DNA from 3 places in the Escherichia sp. E4742 genome. Region 3 is predicted to be linked to each of the others. Evidence: predicted binding sites of a transcription regulator. Region 3 holds the regulator's gene; each other region holds the start of a gene.

Region 1 (6,700 bases), 450 kb from region 3:
AGCGCACGTTCAAGCACCCAACGGATGGAACTATCGTCATCGACTACCCAGACTATCCCTCGTTGCATAAACGTCACCTTTATTTCCTGATAGGCAGGTAAACCGAGAACTCGGTATGACCTGGCCAACTGGTAAATTCAATTTTGCCTGAATGCTGATCAATCAAATTACGGGCGATGGATAAGCCAAGCCCGGTGCCACCTTCGCGGCCGCTGACCATCGGGTAAAACAGCGTATCCTGCAAATGAGGCGGAATGCCCGGCCCGTTATCTTCCACATCAATCCGCGCCGCCAGCCGATAACGCTCGCCGTGTAAGGTCAGTTGAAACGCGGTGCGGGTACGCAGAATGATTTCACCGCCTTCCGGTCCCAGCGCCTGTAGCGCATTGCGCACAATATTCAGCAGCACTTGCTCAATTTGATCCGGGTCGTGCGCCAGTTCCGGCAGGCTGGGGTCGTAATCACGAATCAACCGCACGTTGTCCGGCAGTTCCATCGACACCAGCGTCACCACGCGTTCAGCCACTTTGTGAATACTTTCGGTAACGCGCGTACCGGGCAGCTGCGGCCCCAACAGACGGTCGACCAGATTTCGCAGCCGGTCCGCCTGTTCGATAATCACTTTGGTATATTCCAGCAGTGACGGGTCAGGTAATGCTTTGCTGAGCAGCTGCGCCGCGCCACGTAAACCGCCAAGCGGATTTTTAATCTCATGCGCAAGGCCACGGACTAAATCACGGGCAGCAGCCTGCTGGGCGTGCTGTAGCTGTTCCTGACTTAAGCGGCGCTGGTTATCCATCGGTGCCATCTCCAGCAGGATCATGCCGTCCGGCATACGCTGAGCCGTCACAGAAAGGATATGCGAGCGCCCGTCGATGACCAGCGTCACTTCGTTATCGGTAAAACCTTGCCCCGCCTCCAGACTTTCTTGCATCAGCTCGATATTTAATGAGAAGTAGCTCAATAGTTCCGGTAACGGTGTACCAAACAATTTGCGGGAGCTTTGGGCGAGCAGTTGTTGCGCGGCGGGGTTGGCGTAATGGATCGCCAGATTGTCATCAATTAACAAAATACTGTTAATCAGCGAGTTGAGGATCTGCCCAGCATCGGGCTGCGTGCCTGTTGCCATAAAGCAGTCTCCTGAACAGGTTGCACCATTTTAGTGCATTATAGCTTTTTACGGATAAAAAGCGCGAAGCATCACAGAAGTTACGGAGAAAAAAGCCCATGCAGAGATGGGCTGAAAGTTTCCACGGCAACTAAATCCCGGCGTTGTTGCGCCGGGTAGTACAACTTCAACTATTAGACGCTGTAGTACAGCTCAAACTCTACCGGATGCGGAGTCATGCGCACACGGTCATCTTCTTCACGACGCAGAGCGATGTACGCATCAATTGCTTCATCAGTGAACACGCCACCGGCTTTCAGGAACTCACGGTCCAGATCCAGTTCGTTCAGTGCTTCTTCCAGAGAGCCTGCAACCTGTGGGATCTCTTTCGCTTCTTCCGGCGGCAGGTCATACAGGTTTTTGTCCATCGCTTCGCCCGGATGGATCTTGTTTTTGATGCCATCAAGACCGGCCATCAGTAGGGCAGCAAAGCACAGGTACGGGTTAGCCGCTGGGTCCGGGAAACGCACTTCGATACGACGTGCTTTCGGAGAAGAAACCACCGGAATACGGATAGACGCAGAACGGTTACGCGCAGAGTAAGCCAGCATTACCGGTGCTTCGTAGCCCGGGACCAGACGCTTGTAAGAGTTGGTGGTCGGGTTTGCAAGGGCGTTAATTGCTTTAGCGTGTTTGATTACGCCGCCAATGTAGTACAGCGCCTGTTCAGACAGACCTGCGTATTTGTCGCCCGCGAACAGGTTAACGCCGTTTTTAGACAGCGACATGTGGCAGTGCATACCGGAGCCGTTATCACCGAACATCGGTTTTGGCATAAAGGTCGCGGTTTTACCGAAGCGGTGCGCCACGTTGTGCACAACATATTTGTAGATCTGAATTTCGTCGGCTTTTTTGGTCATGGTATTGAAGCGGGTAGCCACTTCGTTCTGACCTGCAGTCGCTACTTCGTGGTGATGTGCTTCAACCACCAGGCCCATCTGCTCCATCACCAGACACATTTCAGAACGGATATCCTGAGCAGAGTCTACCGGAGGCACCGGGAAGTAACCGCCTTTCACTGCCGGACGGTGACCTTTGTTACCACCTTCGTATTGGGTGGAGGAGTTCCATGCACCTTCGATATCGTCGATAGCAACGTGAGAACCGGAGATAGACGATCCGAAACGGATGTCATCGAACAGGAAGAATTCAGGTTCTGGCCCGAACAGTACGGTGTCGGCAATGCCAGTGGAACGCAGGTAATCTTCGGCGCGCTTCGCAATAGAGCGCGGGTCACGGTCATAGCCTTGCAGGGTGCCAGGTTCAAGGATGTCGCAACGGATAATCAGGGTAGAGTCGGCGAAGAACGGGTCAATCACTGCGGTGGATGCGTCTGGCATCAGCACCATGTCGGATTCGTTAATGCCTTTCCAGCCGCCAATCGAGGAGCCGTCAAACATTTTGCCTTCTTCGAAGAATTCAGCATTCACCTGATGAGCAGGGATAGTGACGTGCTGTTCTTTACCTTTGGTATCGGTGAAGCGCAAATCAACAAACTTCACTTCGTGCTCGTTCAGCATCGTCAGTACGTGTTCAGCGGACATACTTTAACTCTCCTGGATTGGTCATTGTCGTCGTGGTAACGAAATCTGCAATTATTTTGGCCGTGTCGCCGTAAAAAAGATAAAGCGAAATCTGTGCCAACTTTTAAATTGCCCCTAAAAGGCGTTATCATGCTTAACATCGTGCAAAAGGGCTGCACCATGATGTGAATGTTGCACCAATATAGTGCTTCAATGGAAACATTAAGCACCATGTTGGTGCAATGACCTTTGGATAACCCTTTTTATGCTCCGTGAAAGCGATCACAAAGGGACTCTGCAATACTTGTTTGCGGAGGATGTTTGTGATCCTGTTTTGTAGTGCGATTAATCCGTGTACAATAACGCGCTATTTCTAATGCCTGAGGCAAAGTTGTGATCGAAAAATTGCGTAATATCGCCATCATCGCGCACGTCGACCATGGTAAAACCACCCTGGTAGACAAGCTGCTCCAACAATCCGGTACGTTCGACTCTCGTGCCGAAACCCAAGAGCGCGTGATGGACTCCAACGATTTGGAGAAAGAGCGTGGGATTACCATCCTCGCGAAAAACACCGCTATCAAATGGAATGATTACCGTATCAATATCGTTGATACCCCGGGGCACGCCGACTTCGGTGGTGAAGTTGAACGTGTAATGTCCATGGTAGACTCAGTGCTGCTGGTGGTTGACGCATTTGACGGCCCGATGCCGCAAACGCGCTTCGTAACCAAAAAAGCGTTTGCTTACGGCCTGAAGCCGATTGTTGTTATCAACAAAGTTGACCGCCCTGGCGCGCGTCCTGACTGGGTTGTGGATCAGGTATTCGACCTGTTCGTAAACCTCGATGCGACCGATGAGCAGCTGGACTTCCCGATCGTTTACGCTTCTGCGCTGAACGGTATCGCGGGTCTGGACCACGAAGATATGGCGGAAGACATGACCCCGCTGTATCAGGCGATTATTGACCACGTTCCTGCGCCGGACGTTGACCTTGACGGTCCGTTCCAGATGCAGATTTCTCAGCTCGATTACAACAGCTATGTTGGTGTTATCGGCATTGGCCGCATCAAGCGCGGTAAAGTGAAGCCGAACCAGCAAGTTACTATCATCGATAGCGAAGGCAAAACCCGCAACGCGAAAGTCGGTAAAGTGCTGGGCCACCTCGGTCTGGAACGTATCGAAACCGATCTGGCGGAAGCTGGCGATATCGTGGCGATCACGGGCCTTGGCGAACTGAATATTTCTGACACCGTTTGCGACACGCAAAACGTTGAAGCGCTGCCGGCACTCTCCGTTGATGAGCCGACCATTTCTATGTTCTTCTGCGTTAACACCTCGCCGTTCTGCGGTAAAGAAGGTAAGTTCGTAACGTCTCGTCAGATCCTGGACCGTCTGAACAAAGAACTGGTACACAACGTTGCGCTGCGCGTAGAAGAAACCGAAGACGCCGATGCGTTCCGCGTTTCTGGTCGTGGCGAACTGCACCTGTCTGTTCTGATCGAAAACATGCGTCGTGAAGGTTTCGAACTGGCGGTATCCCGTCCGAAAGTTATCTTCCGTGAAATCGACGGTCGTAAACAAGAGCCGTATGAAAACGTGACTCTGGACGTTGAAGAACAGCATCAGGGTTCTGTGATGCAGGCGCTGGGCGAACGTAAAGGCGACCTGAAAAACATGAATCCAGACGGTAAAGGCCGCGTACGTCTCGACTACGTGATCCCAAGCCGTGGTCTGATCGGCTTCCGTTCTGAGTTCATGACCATGACTTCCGGTACAGGTCTGCTGTACTCCACCTTCAGCCACTACGACGACGTTCGTCCGGGTGAAGTAGGTCAGCGTCAGAACGGCGTACTGATCTCTAACGGTCAGGGTAAAGCGGTAGCGTTCGCGCTGTTTGGTCTGCAGGATCGCGGTAAGCTGTTCCTCGGTCACGGTGCAGAAGTTTACGAAGGTCAGATTATCGGTATTCACAGCCGCTCTAACGACCTGACTGTAAACTGCCTGACCGGTAAGAAACTGACCAACATGCGTGCTTCCGGTACTGACGAAGCCGTTGTTCTGGTTCCGCCTATCCGCATGACTCTGGAACAAGCTCTGGAGTTCATCGATGATGACGAACTGGTAGAAGTGACTCCGACCTCTATCCGTATTCGTAAACGTCACCTGACGGAAAACGATCGTCGTCGCGCTAACCGCGCACCGAAAGACGATTAATTTCGTTTTTTAGTCATAAAAAACCTGCCAGCGATGGCAGGTTTTTTTTTGCCTGTCGTGAGCGCTCACCAATGCGAGTATCTCCCTTATAAGTCTGTGGTTACGTCAATAGAGAGCTTTGTCACAATTATCTGCAAAGTCATACGCCGTTAATTGCTTTCTTTTTTGGCGTAAGCGTAAGATGCCTCATCTGGTTTAAACCAAAAGGATTAAACAATGACGGGAAATCAATCCACCGTAGAAAATGCAAAAGAGAAACTGGATCGGTGGTTAAAAGATGGCATCACTACGCCGGGTGGAAAACTCCCTTCAGAAAGAGAGCTGGGAGAGCTGCTGGGCATTAAACGTATGACGCTGCGCCAGGCGTTGCTGAACCTCGAGGCAGAATCCAAAATCTTCCGTAAGGATCGTAAAGGGTGGTTCGTGACTCAGCCGCGATTTAATTACAGCCCGGAGCTGTCGGCGAGCTTTCAGCGGGCCGCAATTGAGCAAGGGCGGGAACCTTCCTGGGGGTTTACCGAGAAAAGCCGCACCAGCGACATTCCCCAGACGCTTGCGCCACTGATTGCAGTGACGCCATCAACTGAACTCTATCGTATTACCGGCTGGGGGGCGCTGGAAGGACATAAAGTTTTCTATCACGAAACATATATTAATCCTGAAGTTGCCCCGGGTTTTATTGAACAACTTGAAAATCACTCATTTTCTTCAGTCTGGGAAAAGTGCTACCAAAAAGAGACGGTAGTAAAAAAATTGATTTTCAAACCCGTCAGAATGCCGGGCGATATCAGCAAGTATCTTGGCGGTTCTGCGGGTATGCCTGCGATCTTAATTGAAAAGCATCGCGCCGACCCGCAAGGAAATATTGTCCAGATAGATATTGAATATTGGCGATTTGAGGCCGTAGACCTCATCATTAATCTGTAGGTGTTTTATGGTGACAACAAATAACGCAAGAAAGATTCTACAACGTGTCGATACTCTTCCTCTTTATTTACATGCTTATGCCTTTCATTTAAATATGCGGCTGGAAAGAGTGTTGCCTGCTGATTTACTTGATATCGCGAGTGAAAATAATCTGCGGGGCGTCAAAATTCATGTTCTGGATGGCGAGCGTTTTTCTCTTGGCAATATGGACGATAAAGAACTCTCTGCCTTTGGTGATAAAGCCCGCCGTCTGAACCTTGATATTCATATTGAAACTAGCGCCTCAGATAAGGCATCTATTGATGAAGCCGTCGCCATCGCGTTGAAAACCGGGGCATCGTCCGTACGTTTTTATCCACGTTATGAAGGTAATTTGCGCGACGTATTATCGATCATCGCTAACGACATTGCCTATGTACGGGAAACGTATCAGGACAGCGGCCTGACTTTTACGATCGAGCAGCATGAAGATTTAAAAAGCCATGAACTGGTTTCGCTGGTCAAAGAAAGTGAGATGGAGTCTCTTTCCTTACTGTTTGATTTTGCGAACATGATCAATGCCAATGAGCATCCCATCGACGCTTTAAAAACGATGGCGCCGCATATTACCCAGGTGCATATCAAAGATGCATTGATTGTTAAAGAACAGGGTGGTTTGGGCCATAAAGCCTGTATTTCAGGTCAGGGAGATATGTCATTCAAAGCGTTATTAACGCACCTTATCTGCCTGGGTGATGATGAGCCGCAGGTGACGGCATATGGCCTGGAAGAAGAGGTTGATTATTATGCGCCGGCGTTCCGCTTTGAAGACGAAGATGATAATCCGTGGATCCCTTATCGCCAGATGAGTGAAACACCACTACCA
Region 2 (6,700 bases), 2.0 Mb from region 3:
TTGCATTTGATTGCTTGTTACGCGTTATAGGCATTTTCGCCGTGGCTGTTGACGTCCAGCCCTTCTCGCTCCTGTTCTTCCGGCACACGCAGGCCAACCGTCAAATCCGCCAGTTTGTAGCCGATAAATGCCACCACACCGGACCAGACGATCGTAATGGCGATGCTTTCCAGCTGTACCAGCAGCTGATGCCCCATCGTCACACCTTCAGCGAAGCCCACGCCGCCCAGCGAGCTGGCGGCAAAAATCCCGGTCATGATACAGCCGACAATGCCACAAACGCCGTGCACACCGAAGACATCGCAAGGATCATCGACCCGCAACAGGCGTTTGAGCATGGTAACGCCCCACAAGCCCGCCAGACCAGCGACCACGCCGATAATCAACGCACCGCCAACCCCAATGTAGCCACAGGCTGGCGTCACGCCGACCAGACCGGCAATCGCGCCAGAACACGCCCCCAGCAGTGAAGGCTTACCACGCAGCGCCCATTCACCGAAGATCCAGCCAAGAATCGCCGCCGCCGTTGCCACCACAGTATTCACAAATGCCAGTGCTGCGATTTCATTCGCCGTACCCGCTGACCCGGCGTTAAATCCAAACCAACCGATATAGAGAATGGCAGTCCCGGTAAAGACCATCGGCAGATTGTGCGGTTTAAACGCCTCTTTGCCAAAGCCCACGCGTTTGCCTATCAGATACGCGCCCACCAGACCGGCAATTGCGGCGTTAATGTGCACCACCGTGCCACCCGCGAAATCCAGCGCACCGTGAGAAGCCAGCAAACCACCGCCCCAGACCATATGCGCAATCGGAATGTAAGAGAGCGTCAGCCATACCACCACGAAAATCAACACAGCTGAGAAGCGGATTCGTTCTGCCAGCGCTCCAACTATCAAGCCGACGGTAATGCAGGCAAACGATCCCTGAAACGCCACGTGGATATACTGATAAATGCTGCCCATCACCGCCGTCAGTTCGATGTTTTTCAGCATCAACCAGTTGATGTTGCCAAAGAAGTTGTTGCCCTCACCAAACGCCAGCGAGTAACCGTAAACCACCCAGAGAATACAGACCAGTGCAAACGTCACGGTCACCTGCGTTAGCATCGACAGCACGTTTTTGCCGCGAATCAACCCGCCGTAAAACAGGGCAATCCCCGGAACAGTCATAAACAGCACCAGCGCAGTACAAATCATCATAAACGCATTGTCGGCTTTATCGGCTACCGCAGGTGCAGCCATTACCAGTCCCGGCAGCATCGCCAGTGAAGCAAGCCCAGTTTTTATCGTCGCTATCTTCATTTTTCGTTCCTGTTGCTGTGTGCCAGAGATTACAGCGCCGCTTCGTCGGCTTCGCCGGTACGAATACGAATGACGCGTTGCAATTCAGCGACGAATATTTTGCCATCGCCAATTTTTCCGGTGTAAGCCGCCTTACTGACGATATCGATCACTTCATCAAGTTGATCATCAGCAATCGCCACATCAATTTTTACTTTTGGCAGGAAATTGACGCTGTATTCCGCGCCCCTGTACAGCTCAGCATGGCCCTTCTGACGCCCGAAACCTTTCACTTCGGTGACGGTCAGGCCCTGAATACCAATGGAAGATAACGCTTCACGAACGTCCTCCAGCTTGAATGGTTTGATTATCACGGTCACCAGCTTCATAGATCCCCTCCGGTCAGAATTCGGTAATGGTTCTGCTACACGAAGAAGGTATTGCAAGCGGTGTGCCAGAAATGAAAAACGAGAAAGAGAGCAGGAAGTTAAGAAGATTGAAAATAAAAACGCACTATGACAGTGCACAGTGCGTTACATTTTTGCACCACCGATGAAATTTTGCGCTATTCAGGCGCTCAATGATTCATCTTCACGCACGCTGGCTGCCAGCTCTTCGCCCGCAAGTTGCAGTTGATACATCTGCCAGTAGCGCCCCTGGGCGGCCAGCAGTTGCTGGTGAGTACCCTGCTCCACTGCTTGCCCACGATGAAGCACCAGAATGGTGTCAGCATCAACAATGGTCGATAAGCGGTGAGCAATCACCACAAGCGTTGTTTGTTCACGCACCGCCGCAAGGGCGCGTTGAATCGCCTGTTCAGTACCGGAATCAATACTGGCGGTTGCTTCATCAAGGATCAGTATTTGCGGTGTCTCTACCAGCACACGTGCCAGCGCCAGCAGTTGCTTTTGCCCGACCGAGAGATTATTCCCCTGTTCGCCAAGCGGCGTATAAATACCGTCGCTCATGCTGCGCGCCAGCTCCGCCAGTTGTACTGTTTCCAGCGCCTGCCAGACACGTTCTTCGGAGATATCTCGCCCCAGCGTCACATTGGCAAGGAAAGTATCCGCCAGCACTACCGGATCTTGCTGCACCATCGCCACGCCCTGACGCAGCGCGCTATGACTGAGCGAACTTAACGGACGTTCATCGAGGCGAATCTCACCTTCTGTTAGTGGGTAATAGCCCATCAGCAAACTTGCCAGGGTACTTTTGCCGCTACCGGTATGCCCCACCAACGCCACAAAGCTGCGCGAAGGAACGGCAAGATTAATATTTTTCAGCACCAGATTGTCATCGCGATATGCAAACGACACGTTATCGACTTCAATGGTGCCGCTCTGTAACGGGCGATCATCATTGCCATATTGCTGGCGCGGTCCGTCCATCAGTTCAAACACACGCTCGCCAGCAACAACAGCCTGTTGCAGCATCGCCTGCTGCGTGGTCAGTTCGATTAAGGGTTCGTTAAGTCGCCCCAAATAGCTGATAAACGCATACAGCACGCCCACTTCAATGGTGCCGCTGGCGGAGAAGCCAAACAGCATCAACAAGCCACAAAGAATGAGCGATGAAAACAGACTCAGCAGGGGACGCAGTAAAAAGCCGTCCAGCCGTAGCGTTTGCATTCGCGCCATATAGTGTGAACGGCTGGCTTCGCCCATACGTTCGCCAAATCGAGCCTGCTGGCGGAACTGCTGGATAACGCTCATGCCGTTAATAACTTCGTTAAAGCCGTCGTTGATATCAGCCAGATAGGCGCGTACACGGCGGACAATCGGCGTACTGTAACGCTGGTATATCACCATCACCACCAGCACAACCGGGAATATCATTATCGCTACCAGCGCCATTCGCCAGTCGAGACTGAACATCGCTACCAGCATCGCCCCTACCAGTGCGGCACTACGCAAAACGGTCGCGACCACGGTAACGTACAGATCTCGGATAACTTCAGTATCATTGGTAACGCGGGAAATCACCTGCCCGACCGGTTGAGTATCAAACTCACTCAACGGTTGGCGCAGTGCAGCATCCATCACATCGGTACGTAACTGTTGTACAACGCCTACTGCCGCCCGGTTAAATAACAGCGACTGCGCGTAATGTAGCCCGGCGGCAAACAGTTGCAGTACGACATATGCCGCTGCCAGCCCGACAACCATTTTCAGCGGTAGATTATTTTTCGCCACCATATTGTCGATAAAGTAACTGACGAGCAGCGGGCAGCTCACTTCTGCCGCCGCTGCCACCCACATCATCAACACTGCGATACCCAGCGGTTTACGCCATGGTGAACCGTAAGCTAACAGGCGCTTCAGAGTCGGCCAGAGTTGACTAAAACTACGCATCAACGGCCTCCTCATGATTTTCCGGAGCATCGTTGAGCGCCGCTTCCAGTTGTTGATAGCGATACATATCGCGATACCAGCCGCTTTGTTGCGCCAGCACATCATGATCGCCGCGCTGGGCAATATGCCCATGCTGCATCACAATAATTTCACTCGCTTCGGTCAGGGCAGAAAGGCGATGGGCGCTGATAATCACCGTTCTCCCCTGCCCCCACTGGCGCAGGTTATGTAGAATCTGGTATTCCGTGCGACCATCTACCGCCGATAAAGCATCGTCAAGAATGAGGATTTCCGCATTCACCAGCAATGCCCTGGCAATGGAGATTCGCTGTTTTTGCCCACCGGAAAGCATCACGCCGCGCTCACCCACTTCTGTGTCGTAACCTTGCGGCAGACGCAAAATATCGTCATGCACGCTGGCTAACCGCGCTACGTGTTCAATCTCTTGCTGGGTGGCATTCGGGCAACCCAGCGCGATGTTATTAGCAACCGTGTCAGAAAAAAGGAACGGTGTCTGGCTAACTACCGCCAGGCGGCTACGCCAGCTGTCGAGTTGCAACTGCGTCAAAGGAATATCATGAAAACGGATATCACCCTCGGTGACATCAAAATGACGTTGAATTAATGACAGCACAGTACTCTTGCCAGAGCCGGTCGGCCCGCAAATTCCCAGCATCTGACCCGGTTTCAGCGCAAAACTGATGTTCTCGAGCGCAGGATGATGAGTTTGAGGATACGTAAACTGGCGAATATTCACATCCAGTTCACCACGACCTTCTGGCACCTTATCTTTACCATCAATAACGACTGGCGCTTCGGCCAGCATGGTACGAATTCGGCTATACGCCGCGCTGCCGCGCTCTACAATGTTAAACATCCACGCCAGCGCTAACATCGGCCAAATCATCAAACCAAGGTACATCATAAAACTGGTGAGCTGGCCCAACGTTAAGCTGCCCTGCACGACCATCCAACTACCACCGCCAATCGCCAGTAAATTCGCCATGCCAATCGCAATATAAATGGTCGGATCGAAACGAGCATCAATGCGCGCTACTCGCATGTTTTTCTTACCGGTATCTTCGGCATCTGCGGCGAACAGTGCAGACTGGCGATCCTCCAGACCAAAGGATTTAATCATGCGAATACTGGTCAGACTCTCCTGGGTACGATCGTTAAGGCTGGAAAAAGCGGCTTGTGCCAGCTTAAAGCGTTCATGCAACGCGTCGCCGTTGCGTTTAATCATGATTGCCATCACTGGCATCGGCAACAGCGCTATTAAAGTTAACTGCCAGCTAATCTGCGTTGACATCATGATCAGCACTGCGCACCCCATCACCAGCGAATCCACCAGCGTTAGCACCCCTTCACCGGCGGCAAATACCACACGATCGACGTCATTTGTCGCACGGGCCATAAGGTCGCCCGTGCGATGACGCAGATAAAACTCTGGATGCTGGCGGCTTAGCTGGCGGTAATAATCTTCACGCAGTTCAACAGCCAGTTGATAAGACGCACCGAACAGCAGTACGCGCCAGACGTAGCGCAGGAGATAAACCACGACTGCAATCAACACCATGGTGGCGATCCACATCAGGATCTGCCCGGTAGTAAAGTGTTGCTCCGTCACGCCATCGACAACAATACCGACCACTTTCGGCGGAACCAGTTGCAGCATCGCGATAATGACCAGCAAGGCGACAGCCCCGAGATAGCGGCGCCATTCCCGGCGGAAATACCAGCTTAGTTGAGCAAATAATCGCACGCGTTATGTCCTGACCTGATCCTGGATAATTATTCGATAGGTAACGAGGTGGTGTACTTAATCTGTTCCATGGCGAAGCTGGAAGTGACGTCCGAAAGCCCCGGCACACTGTTAACCAGACGCTTATAAAACTCATCGTAGCGCTTCATATCAGCAACCTGGACCCGCATCAGATAATCGTATTCACCGGCCATGCGCCAGAAACCGAGAACTTCCGGCATTTCCGTGACGACCGTAACAAAGCGGCAATACCATTCACTGCTGTGATGTTGCGTTTTAATCAGCACAAAAGCCGTCAGACCCAGGCCAATTTTTTCCGGATCCAGTAACGCGACTTTGCCGATAAGAATACCGTCATCTTCCAACCGTTTCAGACGCTTCCAGCAAGGCGTGGTTGTCAGATTAACGGCTTCTGCCAGTGCCTGCAAAGAGAGGGTGCAATCCTGCTGTAGTAAGGCCAGCAGCTTACGGTCAATTTTATCTAACATAGCCAATCCACAGAGAATTATTTTCTCTTTTGATTCTATTTTAAAGGCCAAATAGCGACAATTTATTCCGTGCGATTTCACAGAGAATGCACAAAATGACAAATTCGGGGCAAAAAAAACCGGGCAGTTGCCCGGTGCTGGAAGGGATCTCGTTATTCGGGGGAATAAGGTAGATGTGGATTGTCCAGCCAGTGCGTCAAATAGTGAGAGACCGCCTGATTTCGGCAATGTCCAATCACCGGTAAATGAGGGAGTTCCGCGCGCAGTTGCGGCATCGCATTGCCCATAATAAAACCGCTACCGACGCTGCCTAACATTTCGCGATCGTTCATCGCGTCACCAAAGGCCATACAGTCACGCAGCGAAAAACCTAAATGTTGGGTCAGCACCGTCAACGCAGCGCCTTTATTGCAGCCCACCGGCAGCACTTCCAGGCAATCAGTCGCGGAAAAACACAAATGTGCATGCTCACCTAAAGCTTCGTGTAGTTGGATCTGCAAGCGTGCAAGATCGTCGTGATCGCCACAGAAACAGATCTTGGTGACACTGCCGAGTGGCATTTTTTTGACATCGATTATCTGATAACGAAAACCGCTATAGACAAATGCCTGCAATAGCGCAGGGATCTCTTTCCCGGTAAACCAACCATCGTCATTGAAGATATGCATGCTGGCTCGGGTATCCCATTGCTGATACAGCACCAGCTCCGCCACATCCGCAGGTAAATCATCACGATGTAAAAGCTCGCCTTCCAGAGAGTGCACACGCGTGCCGTTGCCGGTAATTAAATACGCATCCAGCGATAGCGCCCCG
Region 3 (6,700 bases):
CAACTTCCTGCGGACCGGTCGCTTCGACTTCAATCTGTCGTCCTTTGGCAGAATCCAGCATCAACAGCGCAATAACACTGTTGGCTTCAGCCTCGGTGCCTTCATCATTACGTAAAAGCACTTCGGCGTCAAAACCCTGCATTAATTCAAACAGTTTCATAGCAGGCCGGGCATGCATGCCCAGCTTGTTAGTGATTTCGACAGTTTGTTTGACGGTCATGGTTTACGTTTTTCCAGCGTGCGATGGCGTGACTGGACGTTTTTACCGCGTGAGCGGAAGTAGTCAGCCAACTGTTCTGCAATATACACCGAACGGTGTTTCCCGCCAGTACAACCAATGGCGACCGTCAGGTAGCTACGGTTGTTGGTTTCCAGCATAGGTAACCATAGCTCAAGATAGCTACGCGTCTGGTAGATAAAATTGTGTACTTCTGTGTGTCTGTCGAGGAATGCGGCGACAGGTTTATCAAGGCCCGTCATCGGACGCAGTTTCGGATCCCAGTGCGGGTTCGGCAGGAAACGTACGTCAAAGACGTAATCCGCGTCGATAGGAATACCGTGCTTGAAGCCGAAGGATTCAAAGACCATTGTCAGTTCACGCTCGCGTTTACCCAGCAGGCGGGTACGCAGCATTTCTGCCAGCTCATGAACGGACATTTCAGACGTATCGACAATCAGATCAGCGCGCGAACGTAGCGGTTCCAGCAGATCGCTTTCTTTGTCGATAGCACTTTCCAGCGACAGGTTTTTGCTGGAAAGCGGATGCAGGCGGCGCGTATCGCTGTAACGACGAATCAGCGTGTTACGATCGGCATCGAGAAACAGGAGTTGCGGTGAGAAAGCATCAGGCAGATTGCTCATCGCCTGTTCGAATATTTCTGGCGACTCTGGCATATTGCGGACATCAATGCTGACGGCGGCAGAAATCTCGCGATCGGCCAGAGTCCGAGCCAGATCGGGTAACAGCACTACGGGAAGGTTATCCACGCAGTAAAAACCCATATCTTCCAGCGCCCGCAGGGCGACAGATTTGCCTGACCCTGAACGTCCGCTGACGATCATCAGTACCATGTACTGTTTCTCCTCACAACGTCTAAAAGAGACATTACAGAATAACTACGTTTCATCCGGAGTACCTTCGGTATCCGTAATGATTTGATACAGCTCTTCATCGCTCTGGGCTGCACGTAAACGGCGGCAGATAGTTTTGTCCGCCAGACGTTTCGCGACCAGCGAAAGAGTGTGCAGGTGCGTTTTGGTTTGGTCTGCGGGTACCAACAGGGCAAAAAGTAAGTCTACCGGCTGGTTATCGATGGCATCAAAAGCAATTGGTGTTTCTAGTTGAACGAAAACGCCAACCGCGCGTAGGGTATCTTCTTCCAGTTTGCCGTGCGGAATGGCAATGCCATTACCAATACCGGTACTGCCCATTTTTTCCCGCGTCAGAATAGCTTCAAAAACCACCTGCGGCGGCAGGCTAAGTTGTTTTGCCGCCAGTTCGCTGATGATTTCCAGGGCGCGTTTTTTGCTCTGACAGTGGACGCGGCTTCGCGTACATTCCCTGTTAAGAACACTGCTAAGCTGTAGAGTTGTATCATTATTTGTCATAATTTCACCTAAGAATCTGCCCACTCAAACAGTGGGGCAGATTCGGAGCATTAACCGTACAAATGGCCTGTTGTGCCATACAACAGGCCGCCATGCACTTGCTAATTGCCCGGACAATTAGTGTTGTTTCAATTTATCTTTATGCTTGGTTAGCTGACGTGCCAACTTATCAATTAAGCCATCAATGGCGGCGTACATGTCCTGACCTTCCGCGCTGGCATGAATTTCGCCACCGTTAACATGCAGTGTTGCATCTGAGGTGTGGGTGACTTTCTCCACTTTCAGAACAACATAAACCTGGTTGATTCGGTCAAAATATTGCTCAAGTTTGGCAAACTTTGAGGTGACAAATTCGCGCAGGGCCTCGGTGATCTCGACGTTATTTCCGGTAATGTTGAGCTGCATAGTGTCTTCCTTATCGGTTGGGTCAAACGAGCTGTTTACGCTGGTTTGACGGCGGAATGGATAAAGACTCTCGGTACTTCGCAACAGTGCGGCGTGCCACCATGATACCTTGTTCTGACAACAAAGAGGTTAACTTGCTGTCGCTCAACGGTTTCGCTGGGTTTTCCGCCGCGATTAATTTCTTCACCAGTGCACGAATCGCCGTGGAAGAGGCTTCGCCACCCCCTTCGGTATTGACGTGACTGGAAAAGAAATACTTCAGTTCAAAAATGCCTCGTGGACTATGCAGGTACTTTTGCGTGGTCACGCGAGATATCGTCGATTCATGCATCTCGACGGCCTGGGCGATATCAGCCAGCACCATCGGTTTCATATATTCTTCGCCTTGCTCAAAGAAGGCTTGCTGCTGTTCAACAATACAGCGACTGACGCGCAGCAGCGTATCGTTACGGCTTTCCAGGCTCTTAATCAACCATTTAGCATCCTGCAGATTGCTGCGGATAAACTGACTGTCGCCATCGTTACGTGCGTTATTGCACATTGAGGCGTAATGCTGGTTGATTTGCAGACGTGGAATACTGTCGCTGTTCAGTTCAACCGTCCACTGGCCGTTATGCTTACGCACCAGCACATCAGGGATGACATATTCCGGTTCACCGGTCTGGATCGACTGGCCAGGACGTGGATCGAGTGACTGGATCAGATTGACGGCTTCTTTCAGCACATCTTCTTTCAGACGCGTGACGCGCATTAATGAGCGAAAGTCGTGATTGGCCAGCAGATCGAGATGATCGCTAATGATCAGTCGGGCTTCTTCCAGCCACGGCGTGGTTTTATCGAATTGGGAAAGTTGGATCAGCAGACAGTCACGCAGATCTTTCGCCGCCACACCGACCGGATCAAAACGCTGGATGCGTTTCAGGACTGCTTCAACTTCATCGATGTCGATCTCTTCATCGCCCATACTTTCGAGAATATCTTCCAGCGGGACGGTCAGATAACCGGTGTCATCAACGGCATCGACGATGGAGGTGGCGATAGCGCGGTCAGTGTCGGAAAACGGTGTCAGCTCGACCTGCCACATCAGATAATCCTGCAAGGTCTGCGTCGTTTCGCCCTGATAGACCGGCAGCTCGTCGTCGATGTAGTCACCGCTGGTGCCTGATGGCGTACCGGCGGTGTAGATGGTATCCCAACTGGCATCGAGCGGCAGCTCTTCCGGCATCTCTTTTTGTTCGAGCGCGTCAGCGGTATCCAGCGTTTCGCTGTCTGGCGTTTCGTGAGTGTCGATTTCATCATGAGTGTCGATTTGCTCAAGCAATGGATTACTTTCCAGCGCCTGCTGTAGCTCCTGCTGAAGTTCCAGCGTGGACAACTGCAACAGACGAATCGCCTGTTGTAGCTGAGGCGTCATTGCCAGTTGTTGGCTAAGCCTGAGTTGCAAACCTTGCTTCATGTTCAGAATCGTACTCTCCTGCTAAAACGTCGCAAACTTCTACCCTATCAGAGTCTGAAGTCTTCCCCAAGGTATACACGCTTAACATGTTCATCTTGTAAGATTTCTGTCGGCGTGCCATGAGCGATTAAATGCCCCTGACTGACGATATAAGCGCGTTCACAAACAGCCAGCGTTTCACGCACGTTATGGTCTGTGATAAGCACGCCCAGGCCGCTGTCGCGCAGGTGTTCAATGATACGTTTGATGTCGATAACCGAGATCGGGTCAACCCCGGCAAATGGTTCATCGAGGAGGATAAATTTCGGATTCGCAGCCAGTGCGCGCGCAATTTCTACACGACGGCGTTCACCACCGGAGAGCGATTGCCCCATGCTGTCGCGTAAATGCTCAATGTGGAACTCTTCCATCAGCTCGTTCGCGCGATCTTCACGCTGTTCAGCGGATAAGTCGTCACGAATTTGCAGTACCGCCATCAGGTTATCGTAAACGCTGAGGCGACGGAAAATAGAGGCTTCCTGCGGCAAATAGCCGATACCGCGACGCGCACGCGCATGCAACGGCAGAAGGCTGATATCGTCGTCATCAATAATAATGTTGCCCGCATCGCGCGGCACAATGCCAACGACCATGTAGAAAGTGGTCGTCTTACCGGCACCGTTTGGCCCCAGCAGACCGACAATCTCCCCGGAGTTGACGGTCAGGCTGACGTCTTCCACCACGCGGCGGCCTTTATAGGCTTTTGCAAGGTTCTTTGCAGTTAAAGTTGCCATAACGAATTAATTACCCTTCTTCTGCGCCGGGGTCTGGCCTTTGTTGTTTTTGTCCTGCAACTGTGACGGCACCAGAACGGTGGTCACACGCTTACCTTTGTCACTGAAAGCCTGCATTTTCTGCTCTTTCACCAGGTAAGTGATCTTATCGCCCTTAATGTTGCTATCGACCTGCTGCAGATAAGCATTACCGGTCAGGATGACAAAATCTTTCGCCAGTTCGTAATGCATCTGGGAAGCGTGACCTTCGACAGGTTTACCGTTGTCCTGCATCTGATAGAACGTCGCTGGCTTACCGTAGCCATCGATCACTTCTTTGCCCTGCTCGCCACCCGGACGGGTGACGACCACTTTATCTGCATTAATTTTAATGGTGCCTTGAGTCACGACGACATTACCGGTAAAGGTAACCACGTTGCCTTGCATATCAAGAGATTGCTGGTCCGACTCAATGTGGATCGGTTGGTCAGTATCTCCGGTAACGGCAAATGCCGGAATGCTGGCGGCCAGAAGTGAGCTGGCAAGCACAAGATTAAGGCTGAGTTTGTTTGTTTTGAATTTCATAGGATGTTCTAACCTTTTCAATCAGCTCGGCATTCTTGCTGCGTAAGTTGCCGCGCATTTTCAGACCGCTGGAGTTAAATGTTGTTCCGTATAACGTGACGAGGTCTTCAGAGGTAACATCCTGCGTCACCAGATTGATCTGCGCGTTATCCGTCGTGATTCTGCGAAGTTGAGAGTCTGGCACGAGTGCGTTGACTTCAACGTGTCCATATAAATAGAGCATCCGGTCATTGGTTAGCTTGGCTTTATCTGCTTTAACCGACCATGTCGGGATTTTATCCTTATCAAACGTGGTAAGTACGGGTTGCGTAAACCACGAAACGGCCTGATCGGAATAATATTCAACGTGTTGAGCAATCAATCGATAGCTTAGGGCTCCTTCTGGGTTATAGACGAGCGTGTCCGTATGCTCGCTTTTATAGGTGGGATCATTGTTGTTGACGACCACCTGGGCGGTATCGTCTTTCTCGGTCATGTTAACGCCGATCATCACCAGAACCGCCAGTGATAGCACAATGATAACCCAACGTCTGGCTTTACTCATATCGATTGCCCTTTGGCTTCATCCAGTTTGCCCTGCGCCAGAAGTAATAAGTCGCAAACTTCACGAACCGCGCCACGACCGCCAGCAATGCGCGTCACGTAATCAGCGCGCGGAATCAATAGCGGATGCGCATCGGCTACGGCCACGCTTAAGCCCACTTTTTCCATCACTGGCCAGTCGATAAGATCATCACCAACGTAAGCCACGTTTTCTGGCGCAATCGCCAGTTTTTCCAGCAGATCGCCAAAGGCGATAAGCTTGTTTGATTGCCCCTGATACAGATGGGTGATCCCTAACGTTGCACACCGATCTTCTACCAGTTTAGCCTTTCGTCCAGTAATGATGGCGACTTCAATATCAGAGGTGAGCGCACAGCGGATACCGTAACCGTCACGAACATTGAACGCTTTCAGCTCTTCGCCATTGTTACCCATATAAATCAGACCATCTGACAATACGCCATCAACGTCGAGGATCAGCAGACGAATGTTCTCTGCTTTTGCCATCACATCGGCGCTAACAGGGCCGTAACAGGTCGCAAGCGACGCACCTGCTTTACTCATTGTTGTTTATCCTTGAATCTTTACACTACGCCAGCACGCAATAAATCGTGCATATGTAACACACCGAGTAAATGGTCGCCATCGGCAACCATTACGGAAGTGATATGGCGGGACTGCATTAAGTTCAGCGCCTCAACGGCCAGAATGCCAGGACGTACACGAATTCCCCCCGGCGTCATCACATCGGCAATACCTAACTGACGGACATCCACGCCCATATCGAAGACACGGCGTAAATCACCGTCGGTAAAGATGCCTTCAATCATCATATTGTCATCGCAAATGACGGTCATACCAAGATTTTTGCGGGTGACTTCCAGCAGTGCATCGCGCAGGCTGGCCGTTTTCTTGACATGCGGGATCTCGTCGCCCGTATGCATAATATCGCTGACGCGAAGCAGAAGTTTACGACCAAGTGCGCCGCCTGGATGCGAAAGTGCAAAATCTTCGGCGGTAAAGCCGCGCGCTTTCAACAAGGCGACGGCGAGCGCATCTCCCATGACCAGCGTCGCGGTAGTACTGCTGGTTGGCGCCAGCCCTAACGGACAAGCTTCTTTTGCTACTTTAACACACAGATGCACGTCTGCTGCGCGTGCCATGCTGCTCTCCGGACGACCGGTGATGCAAATTAACGGTACATGCAGGCGTTTGAGTACCGGGATTAAGGCCGTGATTTCGCTGGATTCACCTGAGTTAGAAATCGCGATGACCACGTCCTGCGGGGTGACCATGCCTAAATCGCCATGTGCGGCCTCACCGGGATGGACGAAAAATGACGGAGTACCGG

Evidence for each region. Region 3 encodes sigma-54, which starts transcription at its own class of promoters, with help from an activator protein. Its sites were predicted from a motif close to GTTGGCACANNTTTCGCTNT; they were not measured.
Region 1: glnA (glutamate--ammonia ligase) is a predicted target of sigma-54. The motif match lies at 2,794-2,813, and genes of this name have one in related genera.
Region 2: glnK (P-II family nitrogen regulator) is a predicted target of sigma-54. The motif match lies at 1,723-1,742, and genes of this name have one in related genera.

The regions. Positions count from the first base shown of each region.
Region 1 covers NZ_CP040443.1:1,902,154-1,908,853, reverse strand. Annotated here, with positions in the region: gene glnG (nitrogen regulation protein NR(I)) at 1-68, opposite strand, end outside; gene glnL (nitrogen regulation protein NR(II)) at 80-1,129, opposite strand; gene glnA (glutamate--ammonia ligase) at 1,303-2,712, opposite strand; gene typA (ribosome-dependent GTPase TypA) at 3,085-4,908, shown strand; gene FEM44_RS09245 (GntR family transcriptional regulator) at 5,125-5,835, shown strand; gene FEM44_RS09240 (sugar phosphate isomerase/epimerase family protein) at 5,843-6,700, shown strand, end outside.
Region 2 covers NZ_CP040443.1:3,464,151-3,470,850, reverse strand. Annotated here, with positions in the region: gene amtB (ammonium transporter AmtB) at 18-1,304, opposite strand; gene glnK (P-II family nitrogen regulator) at 1,334-1,672, opposite strand; gene FEM44_RS16785 (SmdB family multidrug efflux ABC transporter permease/ATP-binding protein) at 1,853-3,634, opposite strand; gene FEM44_RS16780 (SmdA family multidrug ABC transporter permease/ATP-binding protein) at 3,627-5,399, opposite strand; gene decR (DNA-binding transcriptional regulator DecR) at 5,429-5,887, opposite strand; gene cof (HMP-PP phosphatase) at 6,040-6,700, opposite strand, start outside.
Region 3 covers NZ_CP040443.1:1,452,464-1,459,163, reverse strand. Annotated here, with positions in the region: gene npr (PTS phosphocarrier protein NPr) at 1-220, opposite strand, end outside; gene rapZ (RNase adapter RapZ) at 217-1,071, opposite strand; gene ptsN (PTS IIA-like nitrogen regulatory protein PtsN) at 1,117-1,608, opposite strand; gene hpf (ribosome hibernation promoting factor) at 1,726-2,013, opposite strand; gene rpoN (RNA polymerase factor sigma-54) at 2,036-3,469, opposite strand; gene lptB (LPS export ABC transporter ATP-binding protein) at 3,517-4,242, opposite strand; gene lptA (lipopolysaccharide ABC transporter substrate-binding protein LptA) at 4,249-4,806, opposite strand; gene lptC (LPS export ABC transporter periplasmic protein LptC) at 4,775-5,350, opposite strand; gene kdsC (3-deoxy-manno-octulosonate-8-phosphatase KdsC) at 5,347-5,913, opposite strand; gene kdsD (arabinose-5-phosphate isomerase KdsD) at 5,934-6,700, opposite strand, start outside.